3 regions of the Desulfofarcimen acetoxidans DSM 771 genome follow, and region 3 is predicted to be linked to each of the others. Evidence: riboswitches for the same ligand, from Rfam matches in the RefSeq annotation. Region 3 holds a riboswitch; each other region holds the start of a gene.
The links. Region 3 has a riboswitch for cyclic di-AMP ahead of DTOX_RS14360 (C40 family peptidase). Riboswitches for the same ligand answer to the same signal wherever they lie in the genome.
Positions count from the first base shown of each region.

Region 1: it holds a riboswitch for cyclic di-AMP, as region 3 does, so the genes downstream of both, DTOX_RS05340 (APC family permease) here and DTOX_RS14360 (C40 family peptidase) in region 3, are expected to answer to the same signal.
Region 2: it holds a riboswitch for cyclic di-AMP, as region 3 does, so the genes downstream of both, eam (glutamate 2,3-aminomutase) here and DTOX_RS14360 (C40 family peptidase) in region 3, are expected to answer to the same signal.

Region 1 is NC_013216.1:1,132,050-1,140,056, forward strand. It holds gene DTOX_RS05310 (IS200/IS605 family element transposase accessory protein TnpB) at 1-551, shown strand, start outside; gene DTOX_RS05315 (hypothetical protein) at 829-1,125, shown strand; gene DTOX_RS05320 (Asp23/Gls24 family envelope stress response protein) at 1,203-1,595, shown strand; gene ruvC (crossover junction endodeoxyribonuclease RuvC) at 1,712-2,191, shown strand; gene ruvA (Holliday junction branch migration protein RuvA) at 2,197-2,808, shown strand; gene ruvB (Holliday junction branch migration DNA helicase RuvB) at 2,863-3,873, shown strand; cyclic di-AMP (ydaO/yuaA leader) riboswitch at 4,284-4,413, shown strand; gene DTOX_RS05340 (APC family permease) at 4,562-6,400, shown strand; gene DTOX_RS05345 (APC family permease) at 6,502-8,007, opposite strand, start outside.
Region 2 is NC_013216.1:618,046-626,052, reverse strand. It holds gene kamA (lysine 2,3-aminomutase) at 1-1,029, opposite strand, end outside; gene eam (glutamate 2,3-aminomutase) at 1,105-2,403, opposite strand; cyclic di-AMP (ydaO/yuaA leader) riboswitch at 2,562-2,705, opposite strand; gene cimA (citramalate synthase) at 2,898-4,463, opposite strand; gene DTOX_RS22795 (hypothetical protein) at 4,521-4,682, opposite strand; gene leuB (3-isopropylmalate dehydrogenase) at 4,752-5,825, opposite strand; partial or broken gene DTOX_RS24045 (3-isopropylmalate dehydratase small subunit) at 5,859-6,323, opposite strand; gene leuC (3-isopropylmalate dehydratase large subunit) at 6,324-7,586, opposite strand; gene DTOX_RS02925 (2-isopropylmalate synthase) at 7,594-8,007, opposite strand, start outside.
Region 3 is NC_013216.1:3,142,450-3,150,456, reverse strand. It holds gene DTOX_RS14370 (recombinase family protein) at 1-791, shown strand, start outside; partial or broken gene DTOX_RS14365 (manganese catalase family protein) at 811-1,296, shown strand; cyclic di-AMP (ydaO/yuaA leader) riboswitch at 1,682-1,814, shown strand; gene DTOX_RS14360 (C40 family peptidase) at 1,815-2,441, shown strand; gene DTOX_RS14355 (cold shock domain-containing protein) at 2,739-2,936, shown strand; gene DTOX_RS14350 (iron-containing alcohol dehydrogenase) at 3,249-4,412, shown strand; gene DTOX_RS14345 (iron-containing alcohol dehydrogenase) at 4,601-5,767, shown strand; gene DTOX_RS14340 (ATP-binding protein) at 5,781-7,454, shown strand; gene DTOX_RS14335 (sigma-54-dependent transcriptional regulator) at 7,467-8,007, shown strand, end outside.

The DNA of each region.
Region 1 (8,007 bases), 2.0 Mb from region 3:
AAGGCGAATGGACTTATGCCAGAACAAACCGGAGAAATAACCAGACCTGCGAAATGGCTAAGAAAGTGATCCTCCGGGCTAAAGAAAAAGGTTACGCCCTGGCGGTAGAGGACTTGAAGTTTAAAAATGACAAGTCCGTAACGGCCAAGTTTAACCGAATGAGTCACAGTTTTGTCTGGTCGAAGTTTCTAAAAGCAGTTGACCGGTGTGCTGCCCGTGAGGGAGTGCCGATATTAAAGGTAAAACCGGCTTTTACTTCGGTCATAGGCATCCTAAAATACCAGCACATGTACGGCATAGCTGTTCACGAAGCGGCAGGCTATGTCATAGCCCGGCGTGGCTTGGGCTTTGATCATGAGAAGATACCCAAGGTGTTGCTTGATAAACTGGTTAAAAAGAAACCTGAATTTAAACAAATGACAAATTGGAAACAATGGTCAGCAGTTAAAAAGTCTGTGCTGGCCAAGATTAAAAAAATCACGAAAAGGAAGAAGGTGAATAGCCTGGTTTCATGGCAGATTCACCGGAAAAATGTGTTAGGTATAGGTTAATCCCTTTGCTATAAATTTTGCGGGCGGCACAGTACACGCAGCGAAAGGCTGTTGCCGCAAGTCAGAACCCAGGCGGAGGTAACACCTTCTCCGGTTAGTACGCTCGCTTTAAGCAGCGGCGGGGAAACTCTTTTAGAGGAGACCACCCGGAACATAGGCGAGAGCCTATGGCCTAGCAGTTGAATCCTGTGACACTGCCACCCGTTTGTCGGACGGGTGAAAAAACTACTTGTAGTTTTTAGTAGGTTTTAGAAACCAGGCTGTATGGGTATTTGCAATGGCTGCTGGTTCTGATGTTATGGGTAGAAAATTGAGTAGAACGCTGGTTGCCCGTTTGTCAGGTGCACCTTATGCAAATTATTTGCGTAAGCTAATGTGGCTATTGGGAATCGGAATTGCCAGAAAATCAGTGTTTGTGAGAATTATTCCTCTTTTGGGAGCCTTGATTGCAGGTGTGGTTAATTATACCGGCTCAAATTTAATTGGCAAGCGAGCATTAAAGTATTATCAGAATAATTCCTTTGACTCATGGAACGTCACAACGATTGAAGCTGAATACAAGGTCGTTGATTAGTAAAGGTTTTTAAAAAATGCCTGGACATACGGCATAATCAATGATAAATTAATAGAAAAATATGGAGGTGTTTGCGGGTGAACAAAGACAGTAAAGAAATTTTGGTTGAAAATACTGGTAACGGCTTAGGTACAATTAGAATATCTGATGAGGTGGTTAAGATAATTGCCGGGCTGGCAGCTACAGAGGTTTCCGGTGTAGTTGGCATGAGCGGCGGTATTGTGGGTGGAATAGCTGAAAAGTTAGGCCGGAAAAACCTTTCTACAGGAGTAAAAGTTCAGGTAGGGGAGAAAGAAGCTGCTGTTGATCTCTCAGTTATTGTGGAATATGGCATCCAGATTCATGATGTAGCGGTACAGATTCAAAATAACGTAAAAAATGCTATTGAAAGAATGACCGGACTTAAAGTGGTTGAAGTCAATATCGGTATTCAAGGCGTTTCCTTTAGTCATGCCGAGGAAAAAGAGTAAGTTTCTTCATTAGCAAATTAATCCTTCATCTGTCTTATAGTTCCTCAAGGCAACCCATCTCTTGCGAGAGAAGGGTTTTTTTGTTGTTTGTCGAAGATAAGTCTGGGGTGATTTAGTTGATCATTTTGGGAGTTGATCCCGGTACGGCCATAACTGGCTATGGTCTGGTGTCTTTTCACGGCAACCGCTTTTCTACTGTAGAATATAACTGCATCAAAACACCGGCAAAAATGGAACCGGCAGATAGGTTATTAATTTTGTATCGTGAGCTGGAAAAGATTTTACTAAAGTACAGGCCTGACAGAATGGCTGTAGAAAAACTTTTTTTTAATACCAATGCTCGCACCGCTCTTGCGGTAGGACAGGCACGGGGAGTAGTGTTATTGCTGGGAGCTATGGCCGGATTGCGGGTTTACGAATACACTCCCCTAGAGGTTAAACAAGCGGTAGTAGGCTATGGCCGGGCTGAGAAGGAACAGGTGCAGTATATGGTAAAAGCAATTCTGTGTCTTCCTGAGATTCCCAGACCAGATGATGTAGCCGATGCTCTGGCAGTTGCAATTTGCCATGCTCATTATGGAAACGGGGTCGGGTGATCATAATGATAGCTTTTTTACGCGGGAAAATTGTCTTTATAGAGGCAAATTCGGTGGTATTGGATGTGTCAGGAGTAGGTTATCGTATTTTTGTGCCCGCCTCATGTCAGAGCAAACTGCCGGCTGCGGGAGAGGAAATGTTGCTGTTAACTTACCTATCAGTCAAGGAGGACAGCCTGCAGTTATATGGTTTTATCGAGCAGCAGGAAAGGGAATTATTTGTTATGTTGCTGAATGTTGGTGGCATCGGACCGAAAGGTGCACTTTCAGTGCTATCCTGTTTATCTCCCGCGCAGCTTTATCTGGCTGTGGCCCGGGAGGATATTAAGGCGGTAATGAAGGTGCCGGGGATAGGTAAAAAAACTGCCCAGCGATTGATCCTGGAATTAAAAGATAAATTAAAAGGCAGGGTGCAGCCCGGAGAAGAGACCACTCCTGAAACTGTTTCAGGCAGCCAGAATGAGGCGGAAGATGCTCTCTTTGCACTTGAGGCACTGGGTTACTCTGTTTCTGAGGCCATAGTTGTTGTACAGGAAGTGTTAAGAAGCTCTTCGAAGAACATTTCTGCTTCAGAGTTGTTGAAAAATGCTTTACAAAAACTTGATGCCAGGCGTTAATCCGATAAGTAGGAAATAATTAGTTGAAGTTTATATATGGGGTGATATAGCTATATGGAAAACAGACTGGTAGCATCGGGGCTGCACGCTGAAGACAGTGATTTAGAAACTAGTTTAAGGCCAAGGCGTTTGGAGCAATATATTGGTCAAGATAAGGTTAAGGAAACACTGGCTATCTTTATCCGTGCGGCACAGGCACGTGCAGAGTCGTTGGATCACGTGCTTTTATACGGTCCTCCCGGTTTGGGTAAAACTACTCTAGCCAATATTATAGCTCATGAAATGGGTGTTAATATCAGGGTTACCTCCGGTCCGGCTATTGAGCGACAGGGTGATCTGGCGGCTATTCTGACCAATCTGGGTCAGGGAGATGTTTTGTTCATTGATGAAATTCATCGCTTAAGCCGTCAGGTAGAGGAAGTGCTTTATCCGGCTATGGAGGATTTTGCCCTGGATATTATGATCGGCAAAGGGCCTGGTGCCCGTTCGGTGCGCTTGAATTTGCCCAGTTTTACACTGGTTGGAGCTACTACCAGAGCAGGTCTCCTGACTTCTCCCTTAAGAGACCGCTTTGGTGTAATCAGCCGTCTGGATTTTTATACTACCGATGAACTAATGCAGATAATTTTACGGACAGCTCAAATTTTGAGAGTTGCTGCTGATGAACAGGGCGCGTTGGCTATAGCCAGCAGGTCAAGAGGTACTCCGAGAGTGGCCAACAGGCTGCTAAAAAGAGTTCGTGATTACTCACAGGTGAGATCGGATGGTATGATTAACGGGGTGCTGGCGGATGAGGCCTTGCAGTTTTTGGAAATTGATGATTTGGGCCTGGATGAAGTGGATCGCAAGCTGTTAAAAGCAGTTATAGAGAAATTTGGGGGAGGCCCGGTTGGCCTGGATACACTGGCTGCTTCCACCGGTGAGGAAGCCGGCACTATTGAGGATGTTCTGGAACCTTTTTTGCTGCAGTTGGGATTGCTGGCTCGTACACCCAGAGGCAGAGTGGTTACTCAAAGGGCGTATAGTCATCTGGGGATACAGCCGGTTTCCATGGAAGGAACTTAGCCGGACACATCCCCCAATATATTAAAATAATGGTAAAAGGCATGAAGATACTAAAAAAAATTTTATTTGGTATATAAATTTTATTAATCTTTGTGTTTAGGCATTGGTTATAAGCAATTAATACCTGTTCTTATTGCTATATGTGGTATTTAAAAATACCTAGTATACAATATATTGTGGGTATTAGATCTTCCTTATATATAAATATTATTAGTGAGGTTGTTTAAATATAATTTTGCAATTATTTCATTAATATATTTTATGTTGTTTGAAGAAATACGTATAATTCATCCTACGATAAGATAGATTGAGATATTATATAATAATTTAAAGATATGACTAATTATCGTGTATTTTTGTCTTAAACAACAATATCTTTGTTAAAGTATTAAGAGTATCATCTAGTTTAGTATTGATTAACGCTTAATCTGAATAGAGCGGGGGAACCAATATATGGGGTGAATCCCACAATGCGTGGGTAGGGTTACTCTTTCAATCCGAATCCGTCAGCTAACCTCGTAAGCGTTGAAAGGGGATGAAATACTGATAATACTAGACTATGTATAACACATTTGATCTCGCTAACGAAAAAAAGAATCCCTGTAATAATTTTATTTTATTTTTATTTGTTGATGTACATTGGGAAACTATAATATCATAAAGGTTTCCTGTTGGCGAGGTGTCGGATGTGTTAAAAGAATTGAGAAGGGCAATTATTGGCCAACCTTTAGAATCTGCTAAAATTGCACATGAGCGATTTTCTGTCCCCAAGGGTTTAGCGATTCTGTCATCGGATGCTTTATCATCTGTTGCTTATGCCGGGGAAGAAATATTACATGTTCTGGTGCCGGTTATAGGTTTATTATCCTTTAATTTCTTAACCCCTATTTCTATAGCTATTATTTTTTTGTTATTTATAGTTAGTTTTAGTTTTAGACAAATTATAACAGCTTATCCCAGAACCAGTGGTGGTGCATATATCGTAGCTAAAGAAAATCTCGGTACTTTAGCTGGTTTAATAGCTGGGGCAGCTCTGCTTTTTGATTATTTACTTACAGTAGCGGTTTCAATTTCAGCCGGTGTTGCCGCTCTAACTTCTGCTTATCATGCGGCTATTCCTCATAGGGTTTCAATTGCCCTGATTGTTATAACTTTTTTAATATTAATGAACCTCAGAGGAATAAGAGAATCAGCCACATTTTTTAGTTACCCGACTTATGGATTTATCTTAGGTATGTTTATATTAATTACTTGGGGTTCATTAAAACTTTTTATAAACGGTACTATTTTTTCTCCTGTTCCTGTACAAACCGGTAATAACATTAATTTAAGCAATATAGCACTTGTATGGATTATATTAAGGGCTTTTTCTTCCGGATGTACTGCTTTAACCGGTATTGAAGCAGTAAGCGACGCGGTACCTAACTTTAAAGAACCTGAGGGGCGGAATGCCAAGAGGGTATTGGCTCTGCTTGCATTATTGCTGTTTATCTTGTTTGGTGGATTAACACTATTAACCAGAGCTTTACATGTAGTACCCACTGAAAATATGACGGTCATTTCTCAAGTAGCCTTGAAAATATTTGGCCCGGGATTTTTCTTCTATCTTTTTCAGGCAAGTACAGGGTTAATATTATTATTAGCAGCAAACACAGCTTTTGCGGGTTTCCCATTACTGGCATCATTGATGGCGAGAGATAAATATTTGCCTCGTTACTTGGGACTTAGAGGTGACAAGCTGGTTTTTAGTAATGGAGTTATACTGCTAGGTTTACTGGCAGCTTTATTAATTGTTATTTTTGATGGGATAACAACTCGCTTAATACCTTTATATGCGGTAGGAGTATTTACAGCTTTTACAGTTGCACAAAGTGGCATGGTTAAAAGGTGGTATAGTCTGAAAGAGACCGGTTGGAGACGGAAGATGTTCATTAATGGTATTGGTGCTGTGGTTACCGGTATTGTTACTATTGTTGTCGCGATTACAAAGTTTGAACACGGTGCATGGATTGTTATGATTATAATTCCGACAATGGTATCTATCTTTCTCACCATTCATAAACATTATCAGGATATACGGGTTGAATTGGATTTTGATAATTACCTAAACAGAGAACTTGTACGACATAAAATTATTGTTCCAATTGCGAGTTTAACTAATGTGGTTGCAAATACTGTAGATTATGGCAAAACATTATCCGATGATATTAAGGCAGTACATGTCTCAACTGATTCTGCAATAACTGAAAAATTGCAAATAAAATGGGCAATTTGGAACCCAGGAGTTGAACTTCTGGTTCTTAATTCACCTTTTCGTTCAGTTTTTGAACCGTTAATTGAATATATTCTTAAGGTAGAAGATTCTAAAAGTGACGATGAAGTTATAACGGTATTGATACCGGAATTTGTAACAACAAAATGGTGGCACCGTTTTCTTCACAATCAAACAGGATTAATATTGCAGAATGCACTGGTAATAAGAAGCAATGTTATTGTTACTACAGTTCCTTACCACTTAAAAAAGTAAGAAATTTTACGTTGTTTAAGGTAAACAGGATAAATGTTAAGCCTTAATTATAAAAGGGTCACCACTTAGCGTGGTGACCCTTTAAACGCCGGTTCCATTAATTATTTTTTTAAATGATAAGGTACAGTTGCAACTACCACATTTTTACGAAACAGCAAGAAAGAACGAATCATTATGCCTGATTGGTTATGAAGAATATTGTGCCAGCCTCTTTTAGGAATAAATTGTGGTATTACTACTGTAACTTGGTAGTTCGACTCACTGGCTTTATGTTGAATAGTATCAATAAATTTTGTTAGAGGATTAATGATACTTCTATAATAAGAATACAGTGTAACCAGTCTTACATCAGGCTGCCATTTTTCCCATTTTTCTTCAAACTCCTTTTCATTTTCTTTGTCAAACGCAATGTAAACAGCAATAATTCTATTTGGAGAAAGAGATTTAGCATAATTTAAGGAACTTTCTACTACACGGGTCATACCGGCAACAGGAACGATAATAATGTTGCCTTCAATAGGTATAACTGTTTTAGAAGCTGTTAGCCTTAGCTCATCACCAACATCTTCATAATGTTTTCTAATTCGGTGGAATACAAAGATAATAATGGGCAGGAAAACAAATACTGACCATACCCGGGTGAATTTTGTTAAAAAGAATATCATTGTGACGATGAAACTAATAAAAGCACCTATTGCATTAACGGTTAGTTTTGGAATCCACCCTTGGGGCTTCTCGCGTATCCATTTAACTATCATACCTGATTGGGACAAGGTAAATGGAATAAACACTCCAATTGCGTAAAGAGGGATTAAATGCTCAGTTTTTGCGTGAAAAATAACAATTAAAATAATCGAAGCTATTCCAAGTATGATAATGCCATTTGAGTATCCTAATCGGTCACCTCTAACAAGAAATATCCTTGAAATAAACTTATCTTTTGCAAGATTAACCGCCAGTAATGGGAAGGCGGAATAACCTGTGTTTGCGGCAAGGATTAATATTAATGCCGTAGTTCCTTGAATAAAAAAGTACATGAAATTATGTCCGAAGGTTTCTTTGGCTATTTGTGATACGACAGTTTCTTTTACATTAGGAGATATCCCATAATAATAGGCTAAATAAACAATTCCTGAAAACAATAAGGCGAGTAAGAAACCCATCATGATTAATGTTTTGGCAGCGTTGTTAGGTGCCGGATCCTTGAAATTAGGAATAGCGTTGGATATGGCTTCAACCCCTGTTAAAGCAGAACTTCCTGAGGCAAAGGTTCTCAAAAGTATAAACAAACTAATTCCAGCCACATCTGCACCAATAGGAGGGTGTAGGTCAGGGGGAACTACTCCTGTAAGAATGTTATAAATTGCCGCCCCGATTAATATTAACAATGCTAAAACGAATAAATAAACTGGATAAGCTAATATTGAAGCAGACTCCGTTATTCCTCTTAAATTTAAAATTGTAATAAAGAGCACAAATGTAATGGCAATTTCTACATTATAGTTATGTAGGAGAGGAAAGGCAGATGTTATAGCATCAGTACCTGCGGACACACTTACAGCAACAGTCAGTATGTAGTCTACCAACAGAGAGCCTCCGGCTATTAA
Region 2 (8,007 bases), 2.0 Mb from region 3:
ATAATTAGGCAGAACCGGTATTTTCCCCCCGCCCCCCGGCGCATCTACCACAAAAGTCGGCACTGCAAACCCTGAGGTATGCCCAATCAGCGCCTCCATAATTTCCACCCCTTTACTTACAGGAGTACGAAAATGCTCAATGCCGCGGGATAAATCACACTGGTAAAGGTAATAGGGGCGAACACGGTTACTAACCAACAGGTGCGCTAATTTTTTAATAATGAAGGCGCAATCATTTATTCCCTTCAGCAACACCGTTTGATTACCCAGAGGAATACCGGCGTCAGCCAGCTTGGCAAGAGCGCGGGCAGACTCCTCTGTAAATTCACGAGGGTGATTAAAGTGGGTGTTTATCCAGATAGGATGATATTTCTTAAGCATTTTGACCAAATGATCAGTGATCCTTTGCGGCATTACTACCGGCGTACGGGTTCCAATACGAATTACCTGAACATGCGGAATTTCTCTTACCCTTCGTATAATTTGCTCCAATCTGTTGGTTGACAAAACAAAGGGGTCTCCGCCGGATAACAATACATCACGTATATCAGGATGAGCTTTAATGTATTCAATAGCCTTTATAATATCACTGTCTTTCGAAACCTTTTCATTATCGCCAACTTTACGCTTGCGAGTACAGTGCCGGCAATACATCGAACATTCGTTGGTAACCAAAAGCAGTACCCTATCAGGGTATCGGTGTGTCAGCCCCGGGCAAGGTGAATCACCATCCTCATGCAGAGGATCATCCATGTCCCCGGAACCTTTAATTAACTCTTTGGGATTTGGTATGCACTGCATGCGAATAGGGCATGTTGAATCATCCTTATTTATAAGTGACGCATAATAAGGAGTGATAGCCATTGGGAACACATCAATAGCTTTTTGAATGCTGGCTTTCTCATAAACAGACAAATTAGCATACTGATCTAACTCGTCTGATGACATGATGCGATTTCGTAATTGCCACCGCCAGTCAGACCAATTGGATTCCTCCGTGATATTTGCAAATAAAAGTTTTTGTTTCATTCTTACCTCCTTAAAAATCATTTGTTATGAATAAAACCCACTTAACGCATAAAATTAATGCAATTCAAAACATTCCTAATATACCGGTTTTATAAAATTCCGACTATCTCTTTTTTCCGGAAAAACTGTGTAATCAATTTGCCTGTTTTCCCAATTGCGCAAGCGTACGGAACTGTTATCAATGCCTAAAAGATACTTTGGTAAGATGGGAATTTTACCGTAACCATTTGGCGCGTTGATTATATAGGTTGGAACCGCCAGACCTGAGGTATAGCCGCGCAGCTTTTCCATTATCTCAATTCCTTCATTCACCGAAGTAATAAAGTGCCGTGTGCCTATAACCTGTTTAGCATGAAAAATATAATAAGGACGGACTCTTATTTTTAGCAATTCCTGGTTGAGTTTTTTCATCACATGCGGATTGTTATTTATTCCTTTTAACAAAACAGCCTGGTTGCCTAAAACCACGCCCGCGCTAACCAGCATGTCGCAGGCCAGCTTGCTCTCCGGTGTAATCTCCTGCGGGTGATTGAATTGTGTATTGATATATACCGGCGGGTGCTGCTTTAATACCTCACACAGTTCCGGCGTAATCCTCTGAGGAAGTGTAACTATTGTCCTGGTGCCCAGGCGCTTAATTTCCACATGCTTGATACTGTCAAGCTCACTGAGCAGCCAGTCTATTTTTTTGTCACTAAGGAGAAGCGCATCGCCCCCCGTAATCAATACATCTCTAATTTCCTTGTTCTTGCGTATATAATCCAGTGCCGCCAACAGGTCCTGGTGTGTTTGATGCCTGTCAACATCGCCTATGCCCCTGCGGCGCTGGCAGTGGCGGCAATACATGGCACATTTATTGGTTACATTAATTATCAGCCTGTCCGGATAACGCCTGGTTATGCAGGGAGCGGGAGAAGTTAATTCTTCCGCCATGGGATCAGCATAGCCGCTAACGTCCAATTCTTTTATACTGGGAACTGACTGCAGCATAACCGGATCGTTCAGGCTGTCAGGCACTATAAGTGAGGCATAATAAGGAGATACAGACCAGCGAAACTTCAGGCCCACCTTTCTGATTTGAGCGCACCGCTCTTCGCTAAGCTGTATTAAACTCGATAACAACTCGACATCATTAATCCGGTGCGATATCTGCCAGTGCCAATCCCGCCACTTTTCCTCATTAGCATTAAAGTGCCTAAACAACTTCTCCCTGTTAGAAAGAATACACTGCTGCAAATCAAAACCTGTTGGAATTTTATCCTTCTTCTCCAGGTAATCACTTATGCTTTTCTTTAAACCTGTCGCCCTTCTAAGACCAATAGCCCTTTTGTCTTCGCAGTTAAAAGTATCATTTTCATTTAAATAAACTGACACATCATCTCCTCCATTCAAAATTAAAATAAAAACACACAATAACCCGAAATTAGCGAGGGTTATTGTGTGTTAATTGCGTTTTAGCAAAATGCAAAGAAAAGCTATGAAGTGCCAATAATAAACACACAGCAAAGGCACAGCAAAGCAAGTCTGCCTGCTCTCTTTTCCTTCAACGCTTACGAAGTTAGCTGACGGATTCGGGCCGAAGAATAACCCTACCTTAATTGAATTTTTAAACTCAATAAGGACTCACCCCAGGAAGTGGTTCCCCCGCTTCTAAATGAATTCAGCGATAGAAAATTTTATTAAGTTTTGTTAATTAAAATAAAAGTGGAAAACCAAACATGGCTTCCCACCCAGAAGTCGTAAATCACTTGTGAAAGCGAATAAATACAAATTAACTCGCCCAGCCTGAACAATCATATTTATCTTAACTATATAAATAGTTTATCATATTAATTAGAATAGATCAAGTGTTCTGAAATAATTTTCTATCAATCATTTTGCTTCAACAAACCGTAGGCCAGGCTGTCTACCAGCGCCTGCCAGCTTGCTTCCATTATGTTCGTTGATACACCGATTGTACCCCAGGAATTTTTACCGTCACCTGTTTCAATCGAAACCCGCACCACCGCGTCAGTGCCCTCTTTTTCATTGAGCACGCGCACCTTGTAATCGTTTAATTGCATCTCTTTAATAGCCGGGTAAAAACCTTCCAAGGATTTACGCAGGGCATTATCCAGTGCATTGACCGGCCCGTTGCCTTCCGCAGCCGTGTGTTTGACCTGATCGCCCACCCAGATTTTAATGGTTGCCTCGGTGCTGGTCGGCCCGTTTTCCTTCATATCCATGATGACCCGCAAGCTTTCCAGTTTGAAAGGATTTTCATACTGACCCGATATGCGTCTCATTAACAGTTCAAAAGAACCATCCGCTCCCTCAAACTGGTATCCCTGGTTCTCCAGTTCCTTTATATGCATGAGCAGTTGCTTATTCTCTTCTGTCTGCTGGGTTAAATCCACATTCAGCTCTTTGAATTTATAAAGCAAATTGGATAATCCAGACTGGTCAGAGACCAGAACCCGCCGCTGGTTGCCCACCAATTCCGGAGTAATATGCTCATACGTTTTGGAATTTTTCATAATGGCGCTGACATGAATGCCGCCTTTATGGGCAAAAGCACTGGTACCCACAAAAGGTTGGCCGTTATGCAGGTGCATGTTGGCAACCTCACTGACAAAGCGGGAAACCTCCGTAAGCTGCGCCAGGTTACCTTCAGGCAAACATTTAAGCCCGCACTTTATTTCCAGATTAGGAATTACCGAGCAGAGATTGGCGTTGCCGCAGCGCTCTCCATAACCGTTCATAGTACCCTGAACCTGTATAACCCCGGACTGAACCGCTATAACAGAATTGGCTGCAGCCATTTCACTGTCGTTATGGCAGTGAATACCCAGAGGAACTGTGACAACACTCTTTACTTTACTAACTATTTCCTGAATATCCCAGGGCATGGTTCCGCCATTGGTATCACAGAGCACAATACGGTCCGCTCCACCCGCCTGGGCCGCTTTAACAGTTTCCAATGCATACTCTGTATTGGCCTTACAGCCGTCAAAAAAATGTTCCGCATCATAAAATACCTGCATGCCGTTTGACTTCAGGTAGGCAACTGATTCTTTAATCATTTGTAAATTCTCTTCCAGAGTAGTATTGAGCGCATACACAACCTGGAAATCCCATGTCTTGCCAAATATACAGGCTACCTGCACACCGGCATCGACAATAGCTTTCAGGTTCACATCCTCTTTCACATCGCTATTCGGCTTTCTGGTACTGCCAAAGGCTGAAACTACGGCCTTCTCCAGGGGAAAGTCTTTAATCCGCTTAAAAAAATCGGAATCCTTGGGGTTGGAGCCAGGCCAACCTCCTTCGATGTAATGAACACCCAATTTATCCAAGCGCAGCGCAATTTTTACTTTATCCTCTACAGAAAAGGATATGCCTTCCCCCTGGGCGCCATCACGCAAAGTAGTATCATATATTTCTATAGTTGACATGCCCTCTCTCCCCCTTATTAAAAAATTTTGCATAACCAAACTGCTTTTTACCGCACATTAAACTCTGATATAGTATTTAAAAACCGCCAGGCTGTACTGTTGGTGTACTGCCAAAAGCGGCTGAACTTGCCCGCGGCTTTTCCCGAAAAAGCAGGGGCTTCCCGGTATATGTTCGCCTGCCGCTATAAGCGGCAGGTCTGAACAGTTTATACCAGGCATTTCGGACGGTTCCCGCCCTACATGAGTATATATTATCTGCTGGCTTGAATCTGCATATCCTTCTGCAATTTAGCCGGCTAAAATCTGTTCGGCTATACGGTCGCCCATCTCGTCAGTGTTGACTAACTGTAGGCCCTCCTCCATAATATCCCTGGTGCGATATTTTTTCAATACCTCGGTAACCGCGTCTTCTATGGCCTTAGCTTCTTTCTCCATGTCGAAGGAATAGCGCAGCAGCATGGCTCCTGACATTACCGTAGCGATTGGGTTAGCTCTTTTCAAACCGGCATATTTAGGCGCTGAACCATGGCTGGGTTCATACAAGCCGATTTTACCGCCGATACTGGCGGAAGCCAGCATGCCCAGAGAACCGGTAAGCTGGGAAGCCTGATCGCTTAAAATATCACCGAACATATTATCAGTAACAATTACGTCAAACTGTTTAGGCATTTTTACCAACTGCATAGCCGCATTATCCACATACATGGTATTAAACTCAATATCGGGATACTCAGCAGCCATATTGGCAACTACTTCACGCCAGTAGCGTGAAGATTCCAGCACATTGGCCTTATCCACCAGGGTGACTTTCTTACGCCTCTTAGCAGCCAGCTCAAAAGCCAGGCGGGCTATGCGCACGATTTCCTCAGTGGTGTAAACCAGCGTATCGGTTACACGAACAGTGCCGTCCGGCAAATCTTCTCTCTTCTTCTCGCCGAAGTAGAGACCTCCGGTCAGTTCACGCACTACCATAATATCCAAACCTTCCACTACCTCCGGCTTTAAGGTGGAGGCATTGGCAAGTGCCGGGAATACCACTGCCGGGCGCAGGTTAGCATAGAGGCCCAATAATTTGCGCAAGGGCAGGAGTGCTCCTCTTTCCGGAGTTAATTCAGGAGGCAGATCAGCCCACTTGTCACCACCTACAGCACCCAGCAAAATGGCATCGCTGCTGTAGCACAGGTCCAAAGTTTCTTTCGGCAGCGGGTGTCCCACCGCGTCATAGGCAGCTCCGCCGACTAAGGCTTCGGTAAACTGAAATTCATGGCCAAAATGTTCCGCTACGGCTTTTAAGGCCTTTAACGCCTGTTCAGTAATCTCCGGTCCGATTCCATCTCCGGGAAGTACGGCAATCTTATACATTTTCTTAACCTTCATCCTTTCTGCGACATAGTTAATAAGTCCACCTGCGGCAATTATTTGCTGCATAAACGGAGGCACCACCGTAGCTTGATAGGTCTCTCCCTTGGTCACATTGGTAATAGTACCTGTTTCCGCATTAACGGAAACCTCATTTCCTTCATCTATACCTTCCACTGCTTCTGTTGATTCCAGAATAGGCAGCCCGATATTGAAAGCATTCCGGTAAAATATACGGGCAAAAGACTTGGCAATCACGCAGGAGACTCCGGCATATTTGATGGATATCGGGGCATGCTCACGCGAACTGCCGCAACCGAAGTTCTTATCAGCTACAATCACATCCCCGGGCTGAACTTTTTGCGCAAAAGAGGTATCGGCATCTTCCATACAATGTTTGGCCAGTTCAACCGGGTCAGAAGTATTTAAGTAACGGGCCGGAATAATGGCATCTGTGTCAATATCGGCTCCGAACTTCCAGGCTTTACCCTTTAATCCCATTTACTCCACCTCCCAGGGTCCGGCAATTCGGCCCAAAATAGCAGAAGCTGCTGCTACTGCCGGGTTGCAGAGATAAACTTCGCTTTCCGGTGAGCCCATACGTCCGACAAAATTGCGGTTGGTAGTAGCCAGAGAACGTTCTCCTTTGGCCAGTATCCCCATGTAACCGCCCAGACAAGGGCCGCAGGTAGGTGTGCTGACCGCCCCGCCGGCATCGATAAAGATCTCAATCAAGCCCTCGCGCATAGCCTGCTTGTAAATTTGCTGTGTGCCGGGGATTACGATTAAACGAATTCTGTCGCTGACCTTTTTCCCCTTCAACACACCGGCTGCCAGGCGCAAATCCTCCATCCGACCATTGGTGCAGGATCCGATAACCACTTGATCCAGCTCAACCAACCCGGCTTGACTGACCGGTCTGGTGTTTTCCGGCAGGTGAGGGAAAGCTACCAGCGGCTCGATTTTCGAGGCATCGTAGCGGCGTATATCGCTGTAGACAGCATCAGCATCGCTCTTATAGAAAGTATAGGGCTTCTTCACCCTGCCTTCCACATAAGCCCGGGTGATTTCATCCGGCGCCACAATACCGTTCTTACCGCCTGCCTCAATAGCCATGTTGGCCATAGTCAAACGCCCGTCCATGGACAGCTTTTCAATGGCCGGCCCGGCAAATTCCATAGCTTTGTATAATGCACCGTCAACTCCGATGTCCCCGATGATGTGCAGAATTAAATCCTTGCCGCCCACCCAGGGCCGGAGCTCGCCTTCAAAAACAAAGAGCATGCTTTCCGGCACTTTCAGCCAGGTTTCTCCCAGTGCCATGGCAGCAGCCAGATCCGTGCTGCCCACACCGGTGGAGAAAGCGCCTAAGCCGCCGTAAGTGCAGGTATGAGAGTCCGCCCCGATGACTAAATCCCCGGGGCCGACCAAACCCTGCTCGGGCAAAAGACAGTGTTCTATACCCATTTTGCCCACATCAAAGAAATTTACTATACCGTGTTTCTGAGCAAAGTTTTTAACCGCTTTGCCCTGTTCGGCCGAGGCAATATCTTTGGCCGGGATAAAGTGATCCAGCACCAGGGCAATTTTTTCACGGTCAAAAACAGAATCCACACCTATTTTACTAAATTCTTTAATCGCTACCGGCGCGGTGATATCGTTTCCTAAAGCCAGGTCAACCTTGACATTCACCAGTTCGCCGGGCACTACTTTATCTTTGCCCGCGTGTGCGGCCAGTATTTTTTCAGTTACCGTCATTCCCATTTTCTCTTTATTCCTCCCGCCGGTCTGCTTCATATACCAATTTATTCACTGCATCAACGTAAGCCTTGGCGCTGGCCTCCAGTATATCAGTACTGACACCGCGGCCAATAAAAGATTTGCCCTTTTCATTGCTGATTTTAACCGTTACATCCCCCTGGGCATCCCTGCCCCCGGTAATGGCATCAAGGGAGTAATGCAGTAAGGTACAATTAATTCCGGCAATTTTATCTATTGCTTTATATATGGCATCCACCGGACCATCCCCGAAAGCAGTATCCTGCAATAATAAATCATTGCTCAAGAGCCCCACCATGGCCATTGGTTTGATCGTGCTGCCGCTGGTGATATTAAAATATTCCATAATATATTTAACAGGCACATGGCTGCGGGTTTCTTCTTCTACTATAGCTTCCAGATCACG
Region 3 (8,007 bases):
TTGTCAGAGACAGCAAGGGTCAGCAAAAAAGAGTGGTGCGGCCACGTGAGGAGTGGATTGTCAGGGAAAATACACACGAGCCGTTAATCACTGAAGAAGAGTACAATAAAGTCCAAACGATAATGCGGCAGAGGAGAGAAAAATACAATCATGAATGGTCTTGCGACAGGAAGTATTTGTTATCAAGTATATTGCGCTGCAATGTATGCAAAGGGAAAATATATGGATTTGCGGATAAGCAATGTAGAAGTATAACCTACAAATATCGTTGTCTTGGCGGAAACGGGAAGTGCAATGGAAAAATAAAAATTTGGAATATGAAAAAAATCGATAATACCATATTGGCCTTTATCGCGGAGATTTTTTCTGATCGGGCAAATATGATAAATTTTATTAGAAGAAATGTTGATTTGTTTACAAATGATCTTAGCGAATTAGTTAAAAAGCGTGAAGTCAAAAAAACATTGCTGGAGCAAATAAATAATGCTATAAAAAAACAGCAGTTAGCTTTTGAGCAGGACATTATCACGGTGGCAGAGTATAAAGAGAGAATGGCGGAACTTCGAGATAATAAACTGGCTGCTCAAAAGGAAATAGACAGCTTAAACCGTAAACTGGAACAAATAGATATGATTGAGGAGAAGATTTATAAAGTATATGAGGATATTAAGGCTTTGATCGATAATATTGATAGCCTGCCAATGGAGGAAAAGTTTCAGTTAGTCAATAACTTTACTGATATATTCATAGACGGCAATGGTAATATTGTAGATGTCAGGTTTAATATTTAGGGAATAAAATTATAAGTCGGGCGGGCCCGACGGAGAGTTATCCGCGGCCTTAAGGTATTTAACGCAGCGCTACACCATGCCCACAGCTAAAACCAAGGGTTTGTTAACAGATATAGGTACAGAAGAACTTGCCCACCTTGAGATTATTGCCACTATGGTGTATAAGCTCTTGAAGGGAGCTACACCGGAGGAATTGAGAGCAGTCGATCTAGCCGGCTATTATACCCAGCATGATCACGCGTTATTTTATAATGATGCTAATGGAGTTCCCTGGACTGCTGCGTACATTCAGGCTACCGGTGATCCTATAACTGATTTGCATGAAGATTTAGCTGCCGAGCAAAAAGCCAGAACAACTTACGAGCATTTGATTTGTCTAACAGACGACCGTGACTTAATAGACGGTTTGAGATTTTTAAGGGAAAGAGAAGTAGTTCACTTCCAGCGTTTTGGGGAAGCTTTAAATGATGTGCAGGGATTTGTATACGGCAAGAAAATATTTTAATCCTTTAAGCTGTAAGGATAACCCGGCAGAAATAGTTTTTTGTGAATCAAAGCCAAGTTGCAACTAACCCGTACCATAAAGTTGGTACGGGTTAGTTGCAACTTGGCTTTTGTCAATGAATGAGTGTTTTTGTAAGAAATGTTTTTTAGTCAGCTTATTTTTGAAAAACTTGTCATTAATAGTATGCTGGTGCGCTCTTAGAACTTGTAAAGGCTAATATGGATAAAACATGAATAAGCAGTAATTGGCTCTAAATAGAGGAACTTTTCGATTATAAAAGCCATAAACGACAATATTCGATGCTTAGTTATTTGACTGATTAGGTCAAAAAATGGTACAATGACAAAGGTGTGCACCGATGCCAAGTAATTTAGAAAAAGGAACAGAATAATTTGCACCGAGTTGCTTTTTAAGCAAGCGGGGGAACCAATTTTTGGGGTGAGTTGCTCTTTGCAAGGGGCTATAACTTTCGGTCCTAACCCGTCAGCTAACCTCGTAGGTGTGGAGAGTGAGGCGTTATGTCCAGAGCTAAAATAATGTTTACTTCCCTTGCCCTGGGAATATCTCTTTGTATTTTACCGGGTATTTCTTTTGCGGAAACTTATACAGTTAAGCCGGGAGATACTCTCTGGAAAATTTCCCGGGATTATGGTACTACCGTAAGCAATATTCAATCATTGAACAATCTTAATTCTGCGTTGCTGCACCCGGGACAGCAGCTAGTGATTGGAGGTCAAGGCCAGAGTCCCGCCCAGCCACAGCAGCAGGTATCCAGAGGTTTGGGCCGGGTAAGTACAGTACTAAGTTTTTCAAAATCTCTGCTCGGTGTGCCGTATGTTTCAGGAGGATCGTCGCCAAGTGGTTTTGATTGCTCAGGTTATGTGAAATATGTGTTCGGTCATTTTGGTATAAACTTGCCCAGAACGGCTGGAGAACAGTATAATGCGGGTCTAAAAGTTTCTTCCGCAGAAGCCAGACCCGGTGATCTGGTCGCTTTTAAAACAGGCGGGTATATTTCGCATGTTGGGATATATCTTGGCGATAGTCAATTTATCAGTGCGACATCCAGTAACGGTATTGACATTACTTCTGTACATGGTCCTTATTGGGGCAGCCGTTTTTTAGGATTCAGTCGAATAATGTAGCCCGGTAAAGATTTTTGAGGGAAAGGGAAGATATTTCCAGAGCTATTCAAGAGATTTCTAACCATCTTCAATATAATCATGTAAAAAGACCGGCTTTCCATGTGCACTGGAAAGCCGGTTTTTGTTTTTCTATGCTGATTTGTATAATATAAATATTTTCGGCCATACTTTAATGTAGAATGTTAAAAAGTTGAAAAGAACCGCAAATGGTTATACAGCCTCTTGTTTTACGCTAAGGGCAATGCATAAGGTATTTTTCGCTTTTTAATAAAAAATCATTAAGGAGGCCCTGTAAATATGGAGGGTACAGTTAAGTGGTTTAATGCTGAAAAAGGTTTTGGTTTTATTGAGCAGGAGGGTGGCGGTGATATATTTGTTCACTTTTCTGCTATCCAAGGGGATGGCTTTAAAACCCTGGATGAAGGGCAAAAAGTAAAATTTGAAGTTGTAGAAGGAAACCGCGGTCCTCAGGCAGCTAACGTTAGCCGCATCTAATAAAATAAAAACAGCTTAAAAAAGGCATTTAATGGATAATGCCTTTTTTATTGTCGTTCAAGTGTGGTGCAGTTGGTCCCTGATGATACATGGATTGTTTTAGAATGGAACATAACTATATATAGAATATTGAATAGATTCTATTTTTTTAGGGTAAACATATTATAGCTGCTATTAATATTAATATTATTCAGCTAATTTTAATTTTGGCACAATTGTTGCAATTATATTGTTTATAGCAAATAAGGGTGCCAGATCCCTCTTGCGCAAAAAAACAAGAAAACACAATATATTAAGAGGAGGAGTTTTATTATGGCATTAGGTGAACAGGTTTACGGTTATTTTATTCCTACAGTAAATTTGATGGGCGTAGGATCAGTTAAAGAAGTTAAGAGCCAGGTTAAAGTTCTTGGCGGCAAAAAAGCTCTTATCGTTACTGATGTTGTATTAAATAAAATGGGCATGGCCGAGCAAATTAAGGCTCAGGTAGTTGAAGCCGGAGCGGAAGCTGTTATTTATGACGGTTCAGAACCTAATCCGACTGACAAAAACGTACATGACGGTTTAAAAGTATACCAGGATAATAATTGCGACATGATTATTTCCTTGGGTGGCGGCAGTTCCCATGACTGTGCTAAAGGTATTGGCATTGTGGCTACCAACGGTGGCAATATTAGAGATTATGAAGGCGTGGACAAGTCCGCTAAAGCTATGCCTCCTTTCATTGCTATTAACACCACTGCCGGTACTGCCAGTGAAATGACCCGTTTCTGCATTATTACCGATACTGACCGTCATGTCAAGATGGCTATCGTTGACTGGAGATGTACTCCTAATGTAGCCATTAACGATCCCGTGATGATGGTGGGCATGCCCCCTGCTTTAACAGCCGCAACCGGTATGGATGCTCTTACCCACGCTGTAGAAGCTTATGTATCTATCATTGCTACTCCCGTTACTGACTCGGCAGCTCTCATGGCCATCAAACTTATTTCTGAAAACCTGCGCAATGCAGTAGCTAACGGTCAAAACATGGAAGCCAGAGATAAAATGGCTTATGCGGAATTCCTGGCAGGTATGGCTTTTAACAATGCCAGCCTTGGTTATGTGCATGCTATGGCTCACCAGCTCGGTGGTTTCTATAATCTCCCGCACGGTGTTTGCAATGCTATCCTGCTGCCGCACGTTGAGCGTTTTAACCTGATTGCATGCCCGGAACGTTTTGTTGATATCGCAGTTGCCATGGGTGAAAATGTTGACGGATTATCCGTGCGTGACGCTGCTGATAAGGCTCTCAGTGCTATTGCAAAACTCTCCAGTGATGTTGGAATTCCCAGCGGTTTAACAACCCTTGGTGTTATGGAAAAGGATCTGGAAACCATGGCTCAAAATGCTATGAAGGATGCTTGCAGTTTCACCAACCCGCGTATTGCCACCCTGCAGGATGTAATTGAAATCTATCGCAGCGCTCTGTAAGAAATAGCGAAAACCATCAGCTAACTTAATATATCTATCGAAAGGAGGCTACTTTACTCAGCAGCCTCCTTTCTTATTCTTTATTGGACAATTCTCAATTATATATTTATAATAATAATAGATATAATGACTATATGTTTGGAATATAATACTGTTTTTTACATATTACGCGCTCAGGAGGTGTTGCTGTGTTTGAAGATAAAGTTGTGCATATTACAAAGTTTGTGGCTCCGGAGATTATATTCGGGCTTGGTGCTTTGAGCCAGGTTGGCGACAGCGTACTTCGACTGGGTGCACGCAAGGTATTTGTGGTTACCGATGAGGGTGTCAGCAGTGCCGGTTGGGTGGATACTGCCTTAGATTCATTAAAGGAAGTAGGTATAGAATACGAGTGCTATTCCGATAGTACCAGTAATCCCAAGGATGTTGAAGTAGCCAGCGGTGTAGAGGCCTATCGGCTTGCCGGGTGTGACGCGGTTCTGGCGGTGGGAGGAGGCAGCCCCATTGATGTGGCTAAAGCGGTGGCAGCGGTAGCATCAAATGGCGGCAGGATAAATGATTATGAAGGTGTAAATCGGATTATTCACCCGCTGCCGCCTATGGTGGTAGTCCCTACCACGGCAGGTTCAGGTTCTGAGGTTTCTCAGTTCGCTATGATTGTGGACACTAATCGCAAAGTTAAGATGACAATCATATCCAAATCCTTGGTGCCGGATATAGCTTTAATTGACCCGGTAGTGCTGCAGACCAAGGATGCCGAATTGACTGCTGTAACCGGTATGGATGCTCTTAGCCACGCTATAGAAGCATATACATCCCTGGCTGCCACACCTTTGACAGATGTGCATGCCATAGAAGCGCTGCAAACTATAGCTAATAACCTGCGCAGCTCAGTTGCTTCCAGAACAAATTTGAAAGCCAAATCTGCCATGGCTATGGCCAGCCTGCAGGCCGGACTGGCCTTTTCTAATGCCATATTAGGAGCCACACATGCCATGACCCATCAGGTTGACGGGCTTTTAGACCTGCACCATGGAAAAACAAATGCAGTGCTGCTCCCTTATGTAATGGAATTCAATATGATTGCCAGCACCGATAAATTTGTCAGGATCGCTGAGGCCTTTGGAGAGTGTGTGCGCGGGATGAGTTCTTGGGCGGCGGCTGAAAGGGCAGTTCATGCTGTGAGGCGCTTAACCCGTGATATTGGCATACCAAAAAATCTAACTGCGCTGGGCTTGAATGGTTCATATATTCCTCAGTTAGTAAAGTCCGCCCTAAATGACGCTTGTTTAATTACAAATCCACGTGATGTCGAAGAAGAAGATTTAACAGAAATCTTTCGAAAGGCTTTGTAAGGGGGTTAGGATTTTGTTTGAAAATAAGCGTAAATTGATTGAAAACCTTACAGGAGTAAACTCCTCTAAATTAAATTATTATCTGGAACTAAAAGAAATCAATAAATTAATCGAATTACAAAACAGCAGGTTAGCCATAATCAATCAGCTTGCTAAAGATATAAACATTGATATGTCCTTTACCGATATATTAGACCGGGTATATGATAAACTGCCTGCTGTAATAAAATGTGATTTTCTGGCCATAGCTTTATTGGAGAATGATGAGTTGGTTTTATCTGCGGTATCACCTAAAACAGGATACGTGGGCAAAACTATTCCTGCAAGCTCTGTTTTATGGGAAGTCATAGATACCGGTGAAAACAGAGCTTATGATTTGCCTGAGGCTTATTGTGATTTAGTGCAGGATGGCTTATTATGTGAATGGGATTTAAGATCACTGACGGTTAATCCTTTATTCGTGCAGGGCAAGGTAATAGGGATTTTAATCATCGGGAATCTGGTCTGGCATCATTATTCAGAAGCTGATTTGAGCTTTTCCGCTCAGTTAGCAGATCAATTGGCGGTTTGTATAGCCAATGCCCGTTTGTATAAACAGGTTTTACGTGGCAAAAGTGAGTGGGAAGAGACTTTTTCCGCGGTTAGTGAGCCTATTTTTTTAGTGGATTTGAATTATAATATATTGCGAGGCAACGAGCATTTTACGGATTTTGTTAATAGCCCGGCTGAAATAGAGGGTAAGAAATGTTATGAATTGCTCTGGGGCAAGGCCGCCAAATGTGAAGATTGTTTTTTGGAGACAGTTGTCGGAACCAGTAAAGCGGCCTATTACCAGAAACAACTGGACAGCGGTACTATTTTAGATGTTTTTTGTTACCCTGTGGTTAATGAACATAATGAGATTTATGCGGTTATTCAACAGATTAAAGATGTAACCGAGAGAGAAAAAATGAAAGCTCAACTGGTTCAGTCAGCCAAACTGGCAGCTATAGGTGAAATGGCAGCCGGAGTGGCCCACGAGTTGAATAACCCGATGACCGTGATGATAGGAAATGCTCAGCTTTTATTAAGAGAATTGTATGAAAAAGATGAGGATGACAGCACTTCCGAAATACTGCAGGATATTGTCAGCTGTGGCCTGCGCTGTAAGAAAATAATTCAAAACCTATTGTCCTTTTCACGACAGGATAGCTATCCCTATACATCAACTAATCTTAATGATGTTGTGGAACATGCACTGAGTTTGACAAAATATCAGATCAACAATAATAATATAGATATTACCTTTGCTGCGGCAAAAAATATACCCCCTGTTTTTGCTAACACCCATCAACTGGAGCAGGTAATAATAAACTTTTTGCTTAATGCCCGTGACGCTTTGGATACTGATTTGGGACGAGAGAAATGTGTGGAAATTCTAACCTCTGTACGAGAAGATGAGCTGGGACACAGGTGGGCAATGGTAAGTGTGCGGGATAACGGTCCCGGTATTTTACCGGAGAATTTGACCAAAATCTTTAACCCGTTTTTTACCAGTAAAGAGGCGTCCAAGGGAACAGGCTTGGGTTTATCTGTAAGTCTTGGCATAGCTCAGGCTCATAACGGAACAATTGAAGTAGACAGTGAGACGGGCCGGGGCAGTAAATTCACCCTGGTATTGCCGGTAGAAGAAAACAATACGGAGTAGAGGGGTGAGACTGTGCCAAATAATATTAATATTTTGATTATTGATGACGAGGTGGATGTAGGCAATTTCTTTCGTCGCCTGCTGCGCAGGAAGGCATATGATCTGACTGTTGCATTGTCCGGCAAAGAGGCCCGTGAACAAATAAATACCGGAAATTTTCATGTAGCCATGGTGGATTTAAAACTTCCTGATGCTGACGGTCTTGAGCTTTTACAGGAAATTAAGTCTGTAAAGCCAAACTGTGAAGTAATTATTATGACCGGCTACAGTACTGCAAGGACAGCGGTAAAAGCTATTCAATCAGGTGCCTTTGATTATATAGAAAAGCCTTTTGATGATATTTTGGTAATAGAAGAGCTTATTGAAAAAGCCTTGGAATTTGGCAAGAAAATGCTGGGAGATACTGATACCCAACCTGATTGGTTGCCTATTGCCGCTAGAATAGGCTACGAAGTAGGCAACAGTCCGGCCATGTTAAGACTTGTTTCGATGGCGGACAAGATAGCCAGAAAAAATATAAATGTGCTGATACAGGGTGAAACAGGAACCGGCA